Regions from separate parts of the Clostridium beijerinckii genome, predicted to be linked through region 1. Evidence: riboswitches for the same ligand, from Rfam matches in the RefSeq annotation. Region 1 holds a riboswitch; each other region holds the start of a gene.
What was found. Region 1 has a riboswitch for cyclic di-GMP ahead of PZA12_RS09890 (hypothetical protein). Riboswitches for the same ligand answer to the same signal wherever they lie in the genome.

Region 2: another riboswitch for cyclic di-GMP. It lies ahead of PZA12_RS19675 (hypothetical protein); the one in region 1 lies ahead of PZA12_RS09890 (hypothetical protein).
Region 3: another riboswitch for cyclic di-GMP. It lies ahead of PZA12_RS20685 (prepilin peptidase); the one in region 1 lies ahead of PZA12_RS09890 (hypothetical protein).

The regions. Positions count from the first base shown of each region.
Region 1 is NZ_CP144906.1:2,116,801-2,123,342, forward strand. Features, by position in the region: gene PZA12_RS09885 (NAD(P)/FAD-dependent oxidoreductase) at 1-734, shown strand, start outside; cyclic di-GMP riboswitch class II at 1,644-1,727, shown strand; gene PZA12_RS09890 (hypothetical protein) at 1,843-2,046, shown strand; gene PZA12_RS09895 (hypothetical protein) at 2,258-2,431, shown strand; gene PZA12_RS09900 (biotin transporter BioY) at 2,524-3,069, opposite strand; gene bioB (biotin synthase BioB) at 3,105-4,067, opposite strand; gene PZA12_RS09910 (IS701 family transposase) at 4,288-5,490, opposite strand; gene PZA12_RS09915 (hypothetical protein) at 5,835-6,299, shown strand; gene PZA12_RS09920 (SIMPL domain-containing protein) at 6,464-6,542, shown strand, end outside.
Region 2 is NZ_CP144906.1:4,252,391-4,258,932, forward strand. Features, by position in the region: gene PZA12_RS19650 (ArnT family glycosyltransferase) at 1-758, opposite strand, end outside; gene PZA12_RS19655 (anti sigma factor C-terminal domain-containing protein) at 1,024-2,052, opposite strand; gene PZA12_RS19660 (RNA polymerase sigma factor) at 2,045-2,473, opposite strand; gene PZA12_RS19665 (radical SAM protein) at 2,746-3,612, opposite strand; gene PZA12_RS19670 (3-oxoacyl-[acyl-carrier-protein] synthase III C-terminal domain-containing protein) at 3,864-4,850, opposite strand; gene PZA12_RS19675 (hypothetical protein) at 4,904-5,236, opposite strand; cyclic di-GMP riboswitch class I at 5,377-5,464, opposite strand; gene PZA12_RS19680 (aromatic acid exporter family protein) at 5,576-6,541, opposite strand.
Region 3 is NZ_CP144906.1:4,502,330-4,508,871, forward strand. Features, by position in the region: gene pilM (type IV pilus assembly protein PilM) at 1-352, opposite strand, end outside; gene PZA12_RS20670 (prepilin-type N-terminal cleavage/methylation domain-containing protein) at 456-872, opposite strand; gene PZA12_RS20675 (type II secretion system F family protein) at 948-2,150, opposite strand; gene PZA12_RS20680 (GspE/PulE family protein) at 2,191-3,876, opposite strand; gene PZA12_RS20685 (prepilin peptidase) at 3,991-4,743, opposite strand; cyclic di-GMP riboswitch class II at 4,984-5,066, opposite strand; gene PZA12_RS20690 (YebC/PmpR family DNA-binding transcriptional regulator) at 5,631-6,368, opposite strand.

The sequences.
Region 1 (6,542 bases):
ACATGTGTATTGAGCACAAGATAAATCATAGTGCAGGACCAGTTGATATAGGTGTTAGAGTTGAGCTCAGAAATGAAGTAATGGAAAGTGTAAATAATGTACTTTATGAATCGAAACTTATAGGGCATCCAGCACCATTTAAAGATAAGGTTAGGACTTTCTGTCAAAATCCAGGTGGTTTTGTAAGTCAAGAGAATTATGATAATAATTTAGCAATAGTTAATGGCCACTCTTATAAAGATAAGAAATCTGATAATACAAACTTAGCAATTTTAAGTTCACATAATTTTTCGGCTCCTTTCAATGAACCAATTGAATATGGGCAGAAGGTTGCGGAACTTGTTAATATGTTGGGAAATGGAAAAATATTAGTTCAAAGATATGGAGATATATTGGATGGTAAAAGAACTTGGGAAAAGGAATTGTACGAATCAAACGTTAGACATACATTACCAGACGCAGAAGCTGGAGATTTAACATCAGCTATGCCATATAGAACTATGACAAATATTTTAAACTTTATACAAGCCATGGATACAGTAGTTCCAGGATTTGCAAGCAGAGAAACATTATTATATGGTCCAGAAATAAAATTCTACAGTAATAGAATTGATTTAGATAAAAATTTCGAAACTAATATAAAAGGCTTACATTGTTTAGGTGACTCAAGTGGATGGACTAGAGGACTTATGATGGCATCAGCCATGGGTGTGATAATGGGTAGAAAACTTTAAAAATATTGAAAATACTAAGTTGTATTAATATTAAGTATTCATAAATTCAGGGGATGATAACATCCATTAAACAGTATTCTACATAATTTTTTCTGAAAATTATGGGGGATGCTGTTTTTTTATAAAAGATATATTAATTTAAATGATGTAGTTATCAGTAATAACCTAAAGTTAAGATTATAAATTGTATAAAGAAATATGTAGATAACACAATAATAACTATATTTGAACTATGAAATATCTTCTAACTAGAAATGAGTAATATACTTTTGTAACCACAAGGGTCATAATATGGAATGTTTCATTGGTAATTTTGATGGATGTGATTATTTGGCTATAAGTTGTTCCAAATGTGCTAGTTCAAAAAGTGATGCTCCAAATTTTACATTTGGTAAGCAGAACTTTCTCTATGAGCGCTTGTTCTTTGAGGCTAGCACTTTGGGTGCAACTTTATAGCCTTAGAATCACCCATCAGAATTACCTAGAAACTGGAACAAAAGTATGTTATTCATTTTGGTGAGACATACGCATAAGTTCAGATCTTAGTTGGGTTATCTATATGGGAATTGCAAAAGCAACAAGGGTAACTTATTATTACAATACATAAATAAGTTACCCATAAACGATTTTATATAGAAGGATAAATAGTTAATAAGAAATTATCTTATTTTCTTATTATAGCTTATAATTATTACAAAATTATAACAAATATGTTAATTCAATATAAACATTATATTAAAATAAGCTTAAATATGATATTTAGGGACAGTAAATAAAATTTTTTATACATTTAATAATTACCTTTAAATATGTAACAATTATTGTAAGGTAATTATTGCATTTAATGTTGATTTTTCTTATATTATTGTTATAATATATACATAGAAAGACATAAAGCAACATAAATATACAAAGATTGGGAACTGTGAAGAATTCTCTGTATTTGGGCATCTTGAGAATTTGGAGTTAATGATGCAACCCACCAATCAAAACTAATTAATTTTTTTAATTAGTTTTGATTGGTTTTTTATATTTTTGGAATTAAACATAATAGAGTTAAAAGTAAATAAAATAGTTTTTAAAGTTAATATATGAGAGGTGATATGCTATGAAGATACATAATGAAATCATGAAAGTTATAAATGATAATTTGGCAAAGTGTTCTAAATTTGAATTTGTTGCAGAGTTAAGAGATTTAACTTTAGCAGATATGTATTATATTGAAAAGATATCGAGTATTGATAGTATAAAAGCGAAGTTCAATTATAAAATAATAAATAATACTTATATAAAGATTAATTATTCACGTTAATTAATATGTAGGAAGAGGAAAGACATGACACTAACTATTAAGATTAAATTAGGTAAAATAAAGAAAACAGAAGATGATGAGAATAAAATAATTACAGACTTTTCTCATATAGAGGTTTAATTAATAAGAATCATGGACATTAGAAATATTGTTTATGATTCTTATTTTTTTGCTATAATAATATAGTAGATTTTACGAGGAGAGCAATGGTATGAATAAAAAGGTATATGAGTTATTAGAAGAGATAAAATTACATTCAGAGAAAATTAGTGATTGGGAGCAAATGACAAATATATTTGCTAATGCTATTAAAAGAAAAGGATTGAATAATGAAGAAGTTGAAGAGATAAGTGAGAGAATATTTAGAGAAGTCAGAAAAAAGTAGAAGTGGATCTAGTTGATTTATAATATAAATGAGTTTCCTTAATTTTATAATTTAAAGAAACTCATTTTTTATTAATATATATATTTTAACTATTATAATCCAGCGCTTTTAATTCGTTTTCTAATCTGAGGCCCTATTAGTGATGCAATTACCATCTTTGCGAGGTCAGCAGGAATAAATGGAAGAACACCAATTGTTAAGGCCTTATTAAATGGTAGATGTGCAACATATGCTAGCCATACTGTTCCAAATATGTAGGTTACTAGTGTACCTAGCAGCATACCTAAAAAGCACATGAAAATTTTATTAGGAAATTTATCAATAAATAATCCACTTATAAATGCCATAAAAGCGAATCCAATTAGGTATCCACCTGTTGGCCCTGCTAATTTAGTAAATCCCCCAGAGAATCCCGAAAAAACTGGCAATCCCAATGCACCTATGAGAAGATAGATAAGATAACTAATTGTTCCTTCCCTTTTTCCAATTATATATATAGTAAGGTAAATTGCTAAATTTGTTAATGTAATTGGTACTATACCAATAGGAATTGAAAACGGCGCAGATGTACATATAAAAGCACTCATTATTCCGATTATTGTTAACTGACGCGCGTTAGTTCTACGTATATTTTCCATAATTTTAAATCTCCTTTATATATTATATTTCTTTTCTATAATTCCTTTTTAATTGAAAAACCGAGTGTTTGCAACATTATTTTATCTTGACATGTATTGTTACCTACAGTAGTCAGCATATCACCAGTTATCGTTGCATTAGCTCCAGATTGAAAAATTTCTATGCCGCCATCTTCAAAATAAGTTCTTCCGGCAGCCATACGAATATAAGCTGTTGGATTTATGTAACGAAAAATTGCAATCGTTCTTAAGATATCATCATTAGAAATCCTTTTTAAATTCTCTAATGGAGTACCTTTGATAGGCATTAATACATTTATTGGTATAGATATAACTCCAAGTTCTGATAAGCTTATAGCCATGTCAATTCTGTCATACCAAGTTTCACCCATTCCTATAATACCACCGGAACAAACTTTTAAACCTGCATTTTGCGCTAGTTTAATTTCTTTAATCTTGTCATCATATGAATGAGTAGTACAAATATTGTGAAAGTTTCTTTTAGAAGTTTCGATGTTTGCATGGTACATTGTGACTCCTGCTTCTTTTAAAAGTACAAATTGTTCTTCACCTAAAAAACCGTGAGATGCACATAGGTTGATAGAACATTCTTTATTCATCATTTTGTATGCTTGTACAGCTTTATCAAAATCGCTTCCAACTAATGCTCTTCCGGCTGTAACAATAGAGTATCTATGTACACCATTAGCTTCATTTTTTTTGCAGTCTTTTAAGATTGCATTAGGATCTAAAAAATCATATTCTTTAATTTCTGTTTTGTGGTGTTTTGATTGAGCACAAAACTTACAGTTCTCGCTGCATTTTCCACTGCGACCATTAATAATTGTACAAAGGTCCACGTTTTCTCCGCATAGTGTTTTACGAATTTTATTAGCACCATCACAAATTTTCTTTAAATCACAAGTTAATAAAAATTCTAAATTATCAGATCTAGTTAATCGTCTTCCGTTAATAATTTCTTCTGCTAATTTTTCCATATAATTTTACCACGCCCCAATTTATTAAATAATTTCAAGACAAGTATATAATTAATATTTAATATTGTCAACTAAATATAAAAAAAGAGTTAACAATGTTAGCTGTGCTTAATATATGCATATAAATCAAATAGTTTAACAAAATATTTTATAAGTATATATAACTATAATAGTGCAGTTTTACTTGAATAATTTTACAGTTAAATAAAAAAACAGATTCTTAAGCTATTTTTAATGACTCAAAAATTTTTTCTATCGGCGTACCGCTTGCGGCAGCTTTGTAAATATATATTACTTTGGACTTTTCTAAATTTTTTTTAGCAACTTTATATCCAGTATTAAAGTGAAGAGAATCAGTACAGTATATTTTGCAATAAGTATAATTTACTAACATTATGATTAGATATCTATTAATGCTTTTTCCACTTCTTACTTGATATCCATCTAGTCCTAAGTACGTTTTGCAATCTCTAAAAAATGGTTCGATTGCCCATCGGTCGGTATATTGAGTTAAAATATCTAACGGTGCTAATGATTTCTCTAAGGAAATAAAAGTTTTCAATGCTCCATCTTTTTGGAAAGCATCTTTAGGATAACTTAAAACAATAGAGACATTCTTTCGATCTTTTAAGTTGCCAACATAATTGTAAATGTAGTATTGCTTATCTTTGACGGTGACGAGGTCAAAGTCTTCAATCTTTAATAATGTAGCAAACTTATGAAGTTTTATTCCTAGTCTTTCATGGCCATACGGAAAAATGACCCTATTAGTTTTTAAAGCACCAATATAGCTATAGCCGGCTTTTTCAGAAGCATTAAAAATATCCTTACAACTATACCAACTATCTGCTAACACATAGCCTTTATTTTCAGGCTTTGGAAGTGTTGTAATTAATTTTTTAGTTAATTCTATTTTACTCATATATTCTTTATCATAGATATCAATTGAGTATGGCAGCACTAATCCGTCACACGATAGTAAAGAAACTACTACTTGATGACCATATACATTCTTACCTTTTAAATGAGAATTATGAAACGAACACTTTTCAATTGGATTTTTAGCCTTTGACGAGGGCTTTGTCTTTTCAGAAATAGTGTCATCAATAATAAAGTATATTGGCTGTTTGGATTCTCTTGATTTCCCCCAAATAAGTTCTATGATATATGCTTTTAATGCTCTTTCTAAAAGTTTTTCATTCCAATTACTATTTGAAAAAAATCTAGTAATACTAGTTCGATGTTTCGAAGGAGCAAGCTCCGCTATGTCGGAAATTTTACCGTTATAACCTTTTGATATCATAGCATTCATTATATTTTCTAAATGTCTTAATTGAGGCTTAGTTAAGTAAAAATCAAAATTTAGTTGTTTTAAAAAATTGTATATTGATAGATCATCTGATATAATTGTGTTCTGAAACATTTATGTATAGCTCCTTGCTGTCATTGTTGTGTGGTAACTCAATTATAACAAGGATTTATCATAGATGTTTTTTTATTTTATTCAGTTGTAAAATTATTCAAGCATTTTTGCACTATTATAGTATATAATATATTTCAATTAAGTTTCTATAATTATGGTCTTAATTAAGCTCTTGGTTTGCTATAGATTCAAATATAAATTTAGTATTTTAATCTATATAAGAAATTGCATAGCACTAATAAAAATAAAGTTTAGTTTAATAAGAACAAATTTTCATAGAATAGAGTAATGTAATATGTAGAGTATTCGAATGGATTAAAATATGGTTATGAGTAGGTGCTAGAATGACTATTGATTTTGATAAAATTATGTTTAATATAAAACAAGGCTATTATAAATATATTGGTTCAGGTTCTGGCAGGAAAGTATTCGATTTAGGAAATGGATATGTTTTGAAGATAGCAAAAAATAAGGCTGGAATAGCACAAAATAAAGCTGAATATATTATTTCGGATAATGATCATACTAAGTTATTTGCAAAAGTTATACAAGTTTCAAGTGACTTTAGCTTACTTATAATGCAAAAAGCAAGCAAGATAAGTGATATTTTATATGTATGGAAGTATTTTAATGTATCGAATAGAGATGAATTTTTAAAAACTCAGGAATTGCAAGAAATAAAGAAAAACTATAGGTTGTTATTGGGGGATTTTTGTAGGAAAAGCAGCTGGGGAATGATTGATGGAAAGCCAGTTATAATTGATTATGGCTTTACAAGAGAAGTGGTGGAAAAACATTATTCTTTTTAGGATTTTGAATTCAGTAAAGTATATTTAAGGCTTAAATTTTAGATAAATTTAAGCCTATTTCTAATTATAAAGAATTCCGAACATTGATGTATGTAGTTTAGAGACATTTCTAATGATTCATCATATTATGAAGTAATGACTAATTTTTTGAAGGGAAAAATGAGATGCATACTTTAGGGCAGGGAGGTATATATAGCTTAAATGATTTGAACAATGATCAATGTTCACCTAATAAGCTAAAAG
Region 2 (6,542 bases), 2.1 Mb from region 1:
ATCATGGTCTTAAAAAAAGCTATTCCATCATTGGCATATCTCAAGATTGCCCATATAAGAATCGGAAAAGATGCACTCAATACTAATGTCAAAATTTGTTTTAATGTTAATTTAAATAAATTTTTACTAAATATTAAATATAGTATTCCTATAAAAAAGATATTACCTGCATGAAAACTTTTAGTTAAAAAAGCTGCTGAAAATGATAATCCAAATACATATATCCATTTAATACTCCTTTCCATTAAAATTAAAGACATTACCGATATTGTAAAAAATAAAACGTATATGGCATCTGCATCTCCGGTTCTTGCACAATGCTCTGTAATAAATGGTATTGTTGTTGTTAGAACAGTTGTCGCAATCAGAGATGTCAATCTCCCATATATATTCAAACTAAAAATTGCTACAAGTACTATAGTTATTATTGCTGCAAATGCAGAAAATACCCTTAGCCCCAAAGCATTAAATCCTGCAAATTTATATCCCATAGCTATTGCCCAAAAGCTTATTGGCGGTTTTAAATTCCAATAATCATTTTTATAAGCATATGTATTTACTATATAATTGCTATTTTTTATCATCTCATAAGCGCTAACACCATGTCGTGCCTCATCCCAGCTATATATAGGAATGACACCTAAATTGTAAAATATATTAAAGGAGGCAACTAACAATATAGCTATTAATATAATGTAATAACATTTTTCAACAAGCCCTATAATATTATCAATTAACTTTGTTCTAAACATGCTCATACTTTGCCTCCCTGTAATATACTTAATATTTTAATTTCATAAAATCATTTACTATATTAACCTTAGCTTGAAAAATATATACATTCATAAAAATGTCAATCAACCTTTTCCATAATTTATACTCATAAGGAGTACAAGGGCCACAGATTTCATTACAATATAAATTCTTAGAGGATAAAAAAAGTAACTTTTAGTCTAGAACCAAAAGTTACTTTCATAGTTAATTGTTGTATTATTACTAGTAAAATTAAATCACTCTCTTTAATTAATATTTATCAACTACAGTGCCTAAGACAGCATGTTTTATAATCGGGTTATTCTCAATCGCCTTTAGTTCTTTTGGACTTCCAACCACTACAGCTCCAATTATTCTAATATCATTCTCATCAATATTTTTGATATACTGAGCCTCCCCTATATCCTTTAACTGTTTAATCGCTGCCTTAAAGTTTTGCATTCTACCGTCTGTATCACTTCTAAACTCTCCTGCTCCATCAATGGATTTTATCCCAATAACATTAAATGCTGGATTATTAAATTCAATAATATGTTTCTTTTCCTCATCTGAATTATTATCTACCCAGTAAAATGTTATTAGATTACTATCCAAAATACTATTTACTTCTTCATAGGTATAGTATTTATCAAAAGACAAAGCCATTTCTACCATTTTATTATCATCCATTTCATCTAAAAAATGAAAATCATTTATTATATTTTCTTTACCTTCCGATATTTCATCTTCTGTACGTTTATTTTTATCTGTTTCATATTCATATATATTTCTTCCATAATTGACATACGGATATAAAAAATGTAATTCTCTTAATCCATATGCAGTACTATACCTTTTATTTATATCATCATTTAAAGGGATGTTACTTATTGTCCGTCCACCTTGATCAACTTTTTCAAACTTATTATCAAATATACTTCTATTATTTGTTTTTAATCCAGCAAAAAGAACCCTGCTTCCTATCCTTTTACTAACATAATCAACAGTTTCATAGTTAAAATATCCCATTTCAATGCACCTTTCTTCTCCTACGTACTCATTTGGATACATTATAGAATATTCTAACTGCTTTACTATTTTTTCTTTTGAATATGAACCTTCTACATATTTATTACTTGCAAAATTTAAAGCCAGATTTCCAACGATAATTATAATTAAAGTTGAAATAATTCCGATTGCAATAAGTTTCACATTTAATTTATTTCTTTTCTTTTTCACTTCTTTTTTTATTTCTTCTTCCATTCTATCAGAAAACAATTCGTCAATATCTTTACTCAAATTCTTCACCTTCCCATATTTTCTTGAACCTATTTCTTGCTCTATAGCATAAAGTCTTAGCTGATCCCTCTTCAATGTTAAGTAGCTTTCCTATCTGTTTATAAGTTAAACCCATACTGTATTTTAAAACCAGTAGATTCTTTTCACTTTCTTTCATTAGAGATAGAATTCTATTAATATCTAAAGCACTATCTATATGCATAATTTTAAAATGGCTCTCAATAGTTATTAATAATTCATCCGTTAAACTTATGTTCACCTTGCTCTTTTTGTACAAGCTATAAAATTTGTTTATGGATACTTTAAACATCCACGCCTTTATGTTCCCATCAATTAAAATGTCAATATTTTCATAAGTCTTGATAAAAGTTTCTTGTATAATATCCTCTGAATCTTCCTTTGATGCTCCTATAGAAATCAAATACCTATATATTATAGATAAATCTTTTTTTATTAAATCACATGTACTATCTTTAATGATTCATCCCCCCCTTTATTGAACACACTAAAAATAATTAGTATTTATTCTATAAACAATTGTTTTTCATTTTTAATGGCGCCACATATATATAACTTTTAAGTATATTAAAAAGTGAACATACATCTAATATATTTTAAAAAATTATGTTTTTAAAAATATGAAGACTATAAAAAAAACAGAGGCATTATATCTTATGCAATGCCTCTGTTTGCTTACAATCTTCTATATTCCTCTTGTTTTATTTGATTAGTTTTTAAATAGTAGTTAATTTGATTAAGCAATTTTTCTTTATCTTCTGGTAAACTTCCTCTTAGAGAAACATAATTTGATGCGTGATTACATCTAAATATAACTGATTCATTGACATTAATATGTTGTATTAATATCTCTATCTCATTTAATACTTCTTTATCACTTAGAAGTTTAAATTCTTTTCTTAATATTTTATTATACAAATCCGTTTCTTTTTCAACCATAAGAGTTAATACACCTAAATAATTTGGAGCCATAGCGCTTATTAATTCGCCTGTTTTAATTGCATGAATATCGCTCTTTTCAATGCCGCCAACTCCAGCTATAACTGTTACTGATAAAAAGATATCAGCATTTTTAACCATTCTAGCAGCATCAATTATCTCGTTACTGTTTACTCCTTTATTTATATCCTTTAAAACCTCATCACTTCCACTTTCAACACCCATATATATCATATATAAGCCTAAGTCTTTAAGTTCTTTCAACTCTTGATGAGTTTTACCTAATATTGATTTTGGTGTCCCATAAAGAGTTACCCTCCTGCATTCAGAAAATGTATTTCTTATAAGCGTTAAAATTTCTTTTAATTTTTCCGTTGGAATGATTAACGCATCACCATCTGCCAAAAATATTTTTTCTACATGCGAATACATTTCTCTAAAGTAATTTACATCTGTTTTAATATCTTCCAAAGATTTTATTGTAAATTTCTTAGATTTATACATATTACAAAAATTACATTTATTATGAGAACACCCTAAAGTTACTTGTATTATAAGACTATTACTTTCACTTGGAGGTCTATATAGTGGATAATCGTACATTATCAAACCATCTCCCCTGTTATTCTTTAATTAATATAGCATTTTTTAAGTTCTAACACTATCTCTATATATTTTTCTACTTCATTAAATCATCTATAAGAATTTATTCTCATATTAGTGATATTCTAATATATATTTATCTAAAGTATATTTACTTACTTGCATTTCATATGATAGCATCAAACTCATAAATATAACCTTCTATAGATTTTACTACAGAAGGTTATATTTATGAAGTGCATTTTCTAATACTAATATTTATATAACATAACTATACTCTGAGAACCAGATCCAATAGTCCAGAAAATTACATAGTCCCCTCTCTTAACTTTACCTTCCTTTATCGATTCATACAATGCTATGAAAGGGCTAGTAGTTCCAGTATATCCATATTTATTCCCTATATATATACTCTTATCTTCTCCTATATCTAAAAGTTGTCTTATATTTTTTATATTTATAAACGCAAACTGAGAAAAGCAGAACATTTTAATGTCTTCATTTTCTAAGCCATTTTTCTTCAGCATCTTTTTAGCAATCTCTGCTGCTGGATAAACACATGCCCCACCATCGAATGGCAACCATTTCAAATAAAGCTCACCTACATCATTTGATTTGAAGAAATTAGAGAATCCTTTACTTGGATACATAATATTATGACTTTCCTCTGTGTTTATATAATATTCTGCATCAACTATTCCACACTCTTCTTCAACTTTTTCCAAAATTATTGCACATGCAGCATGTCCATAATTTCCATAGCAAAGCTCATTATTGGGATCAGCTAACGAATCGACATCATCACAACCAATAATCAATGCTCTTTTAGCTCGCTTTGACGATTCTAAATAATTTGATATATTCTCTAAGGCAACAGTCATACCAGCACAATTTGCATTCATATCAAAACACATTACATTTCTTCCCGCATTTAATTCCTTATGTATTAAAATAGATGTTGCTGGTGCTATATATTCAGATAATATAGATGAATATACTAGCACATCTATGTCACTACCTGTCAAGTTAGCTTTATCTAATGCTGATTTTGCTACTTTTACTGCTAGAGATAAAGTTGTCTCCTGTTCATTAAACATAAAGCGTTTATCTCTACCCATTACATCTACCAATAAATGTTCTACATCCTTATCTTGTTTTTCAAAATGTTTTAAATAAATATCATTTGAAACAACTTTAGATGCATGACAAATATCAATGCAACTTAATCTTATTCCCATAATAATCTCCTAGCTAATGTAATTCAATTTAATATTATAAATTATGTATTGTTTTAAATTATTTCAATTCCCAATCCAGTGTTCCTACTTATTCTTGATAATTGCATCTTTAAAGTTATATTACTACCAACATTTGCTATAACCTTTACAAACTTGCAAGCCTTGTACATTTGAAAACATCCTTCTAACATTGGTAACATCTCTTGTCTTGAAACGTTTAACTCTCTTGCATCAAAATTTAATACATATTCTGAAGTTTGTATAGGAGATAGTTCTTTTCTAAAATCTTCAACAAAACTATTAGCATCGTCTGGTTCAAACATTCCCCATATCCTTATGTTAATCTCCTTTTTCGCCTTGTCCAAAGACAACTGATACTTTTTCATTTACTACACCTAACCTTTCTTTATTTAAATTCTTATCATATACACATATTTCAATGATTTTCTATTAAAATAAAAAGGTGCCTATTAATTATTAATAGGCACCAAAAATAAACAAATGACTAATGTTTATATAACTACATTTTGGCAACCTGGCAATCATTGAAAATAAATTTCTTTAGACCCATAGCTTTGCGGCCCTGCCTTTCGGCAAGTGTGCTATTATCAATGCATATGATATGCATAATTTTACACTTATTTTTGATAAATTTCAATATTTATACTAATATTTTTACCATTAATGGCATTAAAACTAATTTTAGTAAGTTACATTTATAACCTCTACCTATTTTGAAAAGATTCTTTAAATTCTTTCTTAATAACTAAGAAATCTTCTAAATCATTCAAAAACTGAAATAGCAACGCTCTGTTTTCAAATTCGTTTCGATTCTTAGGTAAATCCATTTTTTCATAGTCTTTTCTAAGTAAATTTAGTTTATTTATAAGCTCTACACAATCATTATCTTCCTTTAGATTCATTGCAACTTCATTTGTAAATTCTGATAATATTCTAGTTTGATCATAAGTCATATAAAATCTCGAAAAATGCCTCTTCATTCTTTTCATTGTATCTAGCTGTATTATTCTCATCTCTATATAACTCAAATAATAATCATTTTTTTTAAATAAACGATTATTATTTATTATCTGTGCCATAAATTTAGACTTATTAATTAATTCCTCAACATTCACTGATATTTGTTTTTCATAAATTGGTACAGCCTGAGTAACAAGGCTTACTGCCATATCTGATAATATAGCTCTATAATAATCTTCTATTCTTTCTTTATTCTTTTCAAATTGTTCTTCTAATGACGCAGTATATAGATTAAACATCATTGCTACTCCAATTCCTACTATCGTTAGCTGTGCCTCATTTATAATCCAAGAAACATTAATATTAGAACTCGTTAAAAGATGTGTCGATAATACAGCACCTACAACCATTCCTTCTCCCATTTTTAGTATTTTAGTTATGGGTATAAATATCAGTAAGAATAATCCAAACACAATTGGATTGTTTCCAAGCAGCATATATAGAATATAAGACAGAAGTATTGCCACTGACGAAGTAATTATTCTTCTACCTGCAACTAATAAAGCTTCTTTTTTAGTATCCTGAATACTAAGTATTGCAATTATACCTGAAGTCACTCCAAATTGTAATCCTATATAATTTGATATAATTATGGCTATTGTCGCTGATAAAGCCATTTTAAATGTTGTTGATTGTAAGTATTTCACCATT
Region 3 (6,542 bases), 2.4 Mb from region 1:
TAATTGAAGTAGAATTATTGGTACATATTCCTTCTTTAGCAGTTATGGAATTTTCCGATAAAACTTGCTTCAACTTAGAAATAAGGGCGTCTTGATTAACTATTGCTCCATCCAAAATTACTCCCTTAGGTGTAGCAATCTCTATAAATTTATTAATAGTTAAATTCTCCTTATAATAAATTCCTTCAACTATCTTAGTAGTTTTATTCCCAATATCAAAAGCCACCACTTTTCTCTTTTTTTCTGATTTCTTAAAATATTTCTTTTTATTACTTCTACTATTTTTTGATAGTTTAGTTTTAATATCTTTAATATCAACACTCATTAATTCTTTAATCGTACTTAAATCCATTTTCCCCCACCCATTTCCCTCATATATTTAAGTGTATAGAGTAAAGTGTAAAGCTTATTTTAGCTTTACACTTTTTTAATAAGCTCATATAGTTTTATTCTTATTAAGATGCATAATCACCAGATGGAGTTGGATATATTTCATCTCCACCTCCTGCAGTTACCACTATATCACCAGTTCCTGGAGTATATCTAACTTGAAAAGCTACACTATTATCTAACTTAGTGTTAGGCAATGCTGCAGGCGAACCATCAAGTTTAGCAGCAATACTAGAATCAATATTAGCATCAGTTACATCTCCACCTTCTGCAATCAATTGTGCTGCTATACCATGAAGATTTTTAGCTGTAGCTATATCCGCCTTCATATTTGCATTTCTAGTAATTTGTCCAAACTTAGGGATAGCAATTGCTGCTAATATTGCAATAATGGCAATAACGATAATTAATTCTACTAATGTAAATCCTTTCTTCTTTTTCTTTGATAGTTCATTCATTTTTCTGATTGATAAACTAGTCATATTAATTCCTCCTAATTTTTATATAATTTATATTTTATAATGCACTGTGTTTTTCACGTGCATCATTTTAACTTTTTAAATTTTAGTATAACTATCATACATTGGAAGCATTACTGACATTATAATAAATCCAATGACAAGTCCCATTACTACTATTAATATTGGTTCCATTAAAGCAACTGTTGCCTGTATTGTAGTTTCCAATTCCTCATCATAAAAATCTGCTGTTTTATTTAAAATTTCATCAATAGATCCTGTTTCTTCTCCAATTTTTATCATTGAATAAAGCATTTCTGGAAATATACCCGACTCCCTCATTGAAGTATTTAATTCCTCACCTTTAACTACTCTTTCTTTAACCTTTTTCAACGCCTTTTCTGCTATTCTATTTTCCACAACCTGCGATACAATATCTATTGCGTTTATTAGAGATAATCCGCTAGCTAATAGTGTAGATAAAGTTCTTGTAAACCTAGATACTATAACCATCTCAGTAAACTTTTTTATTATTGGAAGTTTAAGTTTTATTCTACTTAAAGTAATTGAACCATTTTCTGTATTAAAATAATATTTTATACCAACAAAACTTAATATTATAAAAACTATAATCCATATAAAATTTTCTTTCAGGAAATCTCCGCTGCCAAGTATAAGCCTTGTCGACCATGGCAATACTGTTCCCGTTTGTTCAAATATACCTTTAAATGTTGGCATAACATAAGTTAGTATAAACACAACTGCCACTACTGCTACTAAGCTCAATATAATTGGATAAATCATAGCATTCTTAACTTTATTATTTATTTTATTTTCCTTCTCGTAATGCGTCGCCATTCTTTGCATTATACTAGTTAGTGTACCACTAGCTTCACCAGCTTCAACCAAACCAACTAAAAGTTCTGGAAATATCTTTTTTTGCTTCTTCATTGCTTCAGACAAAACTCCACCTTTTTGAACTTCTTGTTCAATTTCTACAATTGCTTCCTTTAATTTTTTCTTCTGGGTTTGTTTAGATAATATATTTAAACAAGTTAATATAGGTACTCCAGCATCTAGCATAGTATAAAATTGCCTACAAAAAATTGAGATGTCTTTAATCTTAACTTTATCATTGAAGTTCAGCTCTATTTTACTGCTTTCGATTACTTCTTCTACCATTAAAGGATAATATCCATTTGAGGATATAAAATCTATTACTTCTCCCTTAGAATCTGCTTCACGCATACCTTCAATTTTTTCTCCATCTGCATTCATTGCTCTGTATTTAAAATTGGCCACTTCTATCCCCCCCAAAAAATTAGTATGAATAAATATCTGTCTATTCCTTAGTCATCGTTATTGTTGCAAGCTCATCCATTGTCGTTATACCGTCTATTACTAACTTCCTGCATTCAGCAACTAATGTATTCATTCCATTTTTTATTGATATATCCCTAAGTATATCTGAATCTTTTCCTAGATTAATAGCTTCTCTATGTTCTCTTGTAATTTCCATCACCTCATACACACCAGTTCTTCCAACATACCCTGTGTTATTGCAATATCCGCATCCTCTACCTTTATTTAAAATTATTTGCTTGTCCTTATCAATTCCAAGGATTTCTTTTTCATATTCCGTAGCTTCATATGGAGCATTACAATTCATACATACTTTTCTAACTAATCTCTGAGCTACTATTCCAACTACTGACGTAGCAACTAAATATGGTTTTATTCCCATATCAACAAGCCTTATTATAGATGACGGAGCATCGTTTGTATGAAGTGTGCTTAAAACTAAGTGACCTGTTATAGCCGCTTTAGTAGCAATCTCTGCTGTTTCGTTATCTCTAATTTCACCAATCATAATTATGTCTGGATCTTGCCTTAATATACTTCTAAGTCCACTTGCAAAAGTTAATCCGGCTTTATTATTTACACTCACTTGATTTACTCCATTTAGCGTATATTCAACTGGATCTTCTACAGTAATTATATTTATTTGATCATTGTTTAATTCACTTAAAATTGTATACAAGGTTGTAGATTTACCACTTCCTGTAGGTCCTGTAACTAATACTATTCCATGTGGATTTGAAATAATTCTATCCATCTTCTCTAGATTTTCATTACTCATTCCTAGTTTATCTCTGCCTATATTCCCCATAGATTTGTTAAGGATTCTTATAACTATTTTTTCCCCATTAACTACTGGAAGTATTGAAACTCTAAGATCTACTTCTTTTCCTCCTACACTCGTCATTATTCTTCCATCTTGTGGTATTCTTTTTTCTGCTATATTTAATCCTGCAAGTATTTTTATTCTTGTTACTAGCGGACCTAAGCTTTCTATGTTAATAACATTTACAGTCTGTAATTTGCCATCTATTCTATATCGTATTCTCACTTCATTTTCAAATGGTTCTATATGGATATCTGATGTATTTAGTTCTATTGAATTCTTAAATAAGTACTCTACCATTTTTACAACCGGAGCATTCTTAACAGTATCCATTTCATCTATATTAACTTTTAAATTCTTTGCTTCAGAACTTTCTTTTGAAAGTTGTTGAGCTGCCAAGCTAACCTGCTGACTGCTATAATATATTTCTATAAACTTTTTTATGTCATCCTTTTTAGATATGTATGATTCTATTTCGAACCCAGTAGATATTGCAACGTCATCTATTGCATATATATTTAATGGATCAGATAAAGTAACCTTAATTTTATTATTTTCAAATCCGAATGGTATCAGATTATATTTATCACATAAATTTTTAGGAATTATACTTATAGCTTTTTTATCAAAATTTATTGTATTTAAATCTACTTTTTTAATTCCTGTCTGCTGTTCTATTGCTTCTATTATATCTTCTTCAGTTATAATCTTACTATCAAGTAGTATTTCCCCTAGCTTCTTCCCTAGTGTCCTTTGAGACTTTAATGCTTCTTGCAATTGATATCCTGTAATTTTTCCCGCATTTACAAGAATGTTACCTAGTCTTCTTTTTTCAGTTGCCATTCTGAGTCTCACCTTTCCTATGAATTATGTATAAAATGCGGCATAGCACCTTATAATTAGTATAAGTTTGCTATATGATTTTCACAAGTAAAGTTATTGTAAAAAAGTATATCTTTACAACAACAAATTCCAATAAACTTTTAATATTTCTGCTCCGTAGAGCATTGAAATCAAACTTCCTATTGCTATAAAAGGACCAAACGCTATCTTTTCTTTTGCTTTCTTTAATTTTAATATTAAAACAATTATTCCTATTATTCCACCTAATACAATTGCTAGAAATAAGCCTAATAAAATTCCTTTAACTCCCAGGAATAATCCACACACAGTCGCAATTTCAATATCACCTTCACCCATTCCCCTTGTTAAAAACACTATTAATCCTATTATTATTGCTCCTAGTATTCCTCCTAGAATTAAATCTAGAACATTATTCTTATATAAAGCATATTGTAATAATATAAATAAAATGCCAACTATTCCTCCAAAAATCGTAGTACTTGTAAATACAAACTGCGTGTCAAAATCTATAGCGCTAATTACGATTAAAAGAGATACCAAAATACAATATTTTATGGTAATCAGATCTAATCCAAACTTTGCGTATACAATTAAATACAGCAATCCATTTAAGATTTCTATAAGAGGATATCTTATAGATATTTTTTCACCACAATACCTACATTTTCCTCTAAGAAATATATAGCTAAATACAGGTACTAGATCTAGTGGATTTAAGTTATGTTTACAGGTTGTACAATGAGACGGCGGAAAAGCAATTGATTTTTCTATAGGAATTCTATAAATACAAACATTTAAAAAACTACCTATAACTAGTCCTAAAATACATATTAATGTATAATCCAAAAAATCACCTCTCATTGTATATTTTAATATTATTTAACTTTTTTGTAAACGTTGTTGTGTATAAATTTGTATCTTATTCTTATTTTTTCAAAAATATTTAATAAAAATTATATTAAAATAATAAAATTTTCTTTCTTTAAATTTTAATCATAATTAACCAAAGTCTCTCTTTAATATATTATCTCCTTATTTGTAAATGTATTACAAATAATCTTAAAAAATATAAAAACCGGCCTTTATAAATATAAAGGTCGGTTGCACTACTAACTCACCATATATAAAGTGCCCAGTTAAAATATATGGTTCAAAGTTTCCTTATAACAAAATATACTTGCTTTTTCTTTTATTTCTTACATAACATATTAAATACAGCTAATATATGCCGTAGTAATTATACCATAATGATCATTATTTGGTCTATCTTGTTTAAAACTTTTCTTCTAAAAATAGTAATAATTATTTACTGGATAGTTCTAGATTTTTTATCACTCTTCATATAAGGATTTAAGCTAATTGCCCTCTATATTTCCATTCCATAATACCATGTTTACAAAAAATTTACAACTATTGAATAATATTGTTAATCATGTTTTATATATCTACACCAGAAGATCTTAGTTTGCAATCAAAAAAGAATTAGGCAATTGAATTTACAACATAATTTCTTATTAATTATTTATCATTTTATTTTAAAAAATATAATAACCAACTAGTGATAGCTTGGCTGGTACAATAAGCTATCCTTTCCTTTTACAATTAATAAATCTACAAGTAACAAAAAAAACACCTCCAATATCAATTAACTATGTATATCAATATTGAAAGTGTTATTATTTAATAAGTATATCATCCAGAGCTTTTTATAATTTAAAAGCGCCTAAAACAGCTTATTCATCCCATCCCTCAGGGAATTCAGCGTTGTGGTACACCTCTTGAACGTCGTCATCGTCATCAAGTAAGTCTAACATCTTTTGGAATTTCTTAGCATCAGCTTCATCTATTGCTGTGTATGTATCTGGAATCATCTTAACTGAAGCTTCTAAGAATTCAATACCTTGTGCTTCTAATGCTTCTCTAACTGTTCCGAACTCTTCAGGTGCAGTTGTTACTACAAATACTTCTTCTTCTGATGCGAAATCTTCTGCACCAGCATCTAAGGCAATCATCATTAATTCATCTTCATCTTTATCTTCTTTTTCAATGACAATTTCACCTTTTTCTTGGAACATAAATGATACACAACCTGATGTACCCATGTTTCCGCCGCCTTTTGTAAATGCACTTCTTACATTTCCAGCAGATCTATTTTTATTATCAGTAAGAGTTTCAACTATTACAGCTACTCCACTAGGTCCATAACCTTCATAAACTATATTTTCATAATTAACTGCTGATAATTCACCAGATGCCTTTTTAATTGCTTTTGAAATAGTATCATTAGGCATGTTTGCTGCCTTGGCTTTTGCAACTACATCTCTTAATTTTGCATTTGTATCTTGATTAGCTCCACCATTTTTAACAGCCATCACAATTTCTTTACCTATCTTAGTAAAAATCTTACCTCTTTTTGCATCTGTCTTGCCCTTTTTTGCTTGAATGTTATGCCACTTTGAGTGTCCTGACATATGTTTTCCTCCTTACTTTATTCGTAATAATTATCTATGTTTTTATAAATATATATTGCAATTAAGTCCCTATACCTTGATCTTATTTTAACACTTGATTTACTAAGTTTTGAATATAGCTTCATGTTAACAATATATATAATATCTATTTGTAACGATTCTTATTACAAGTTA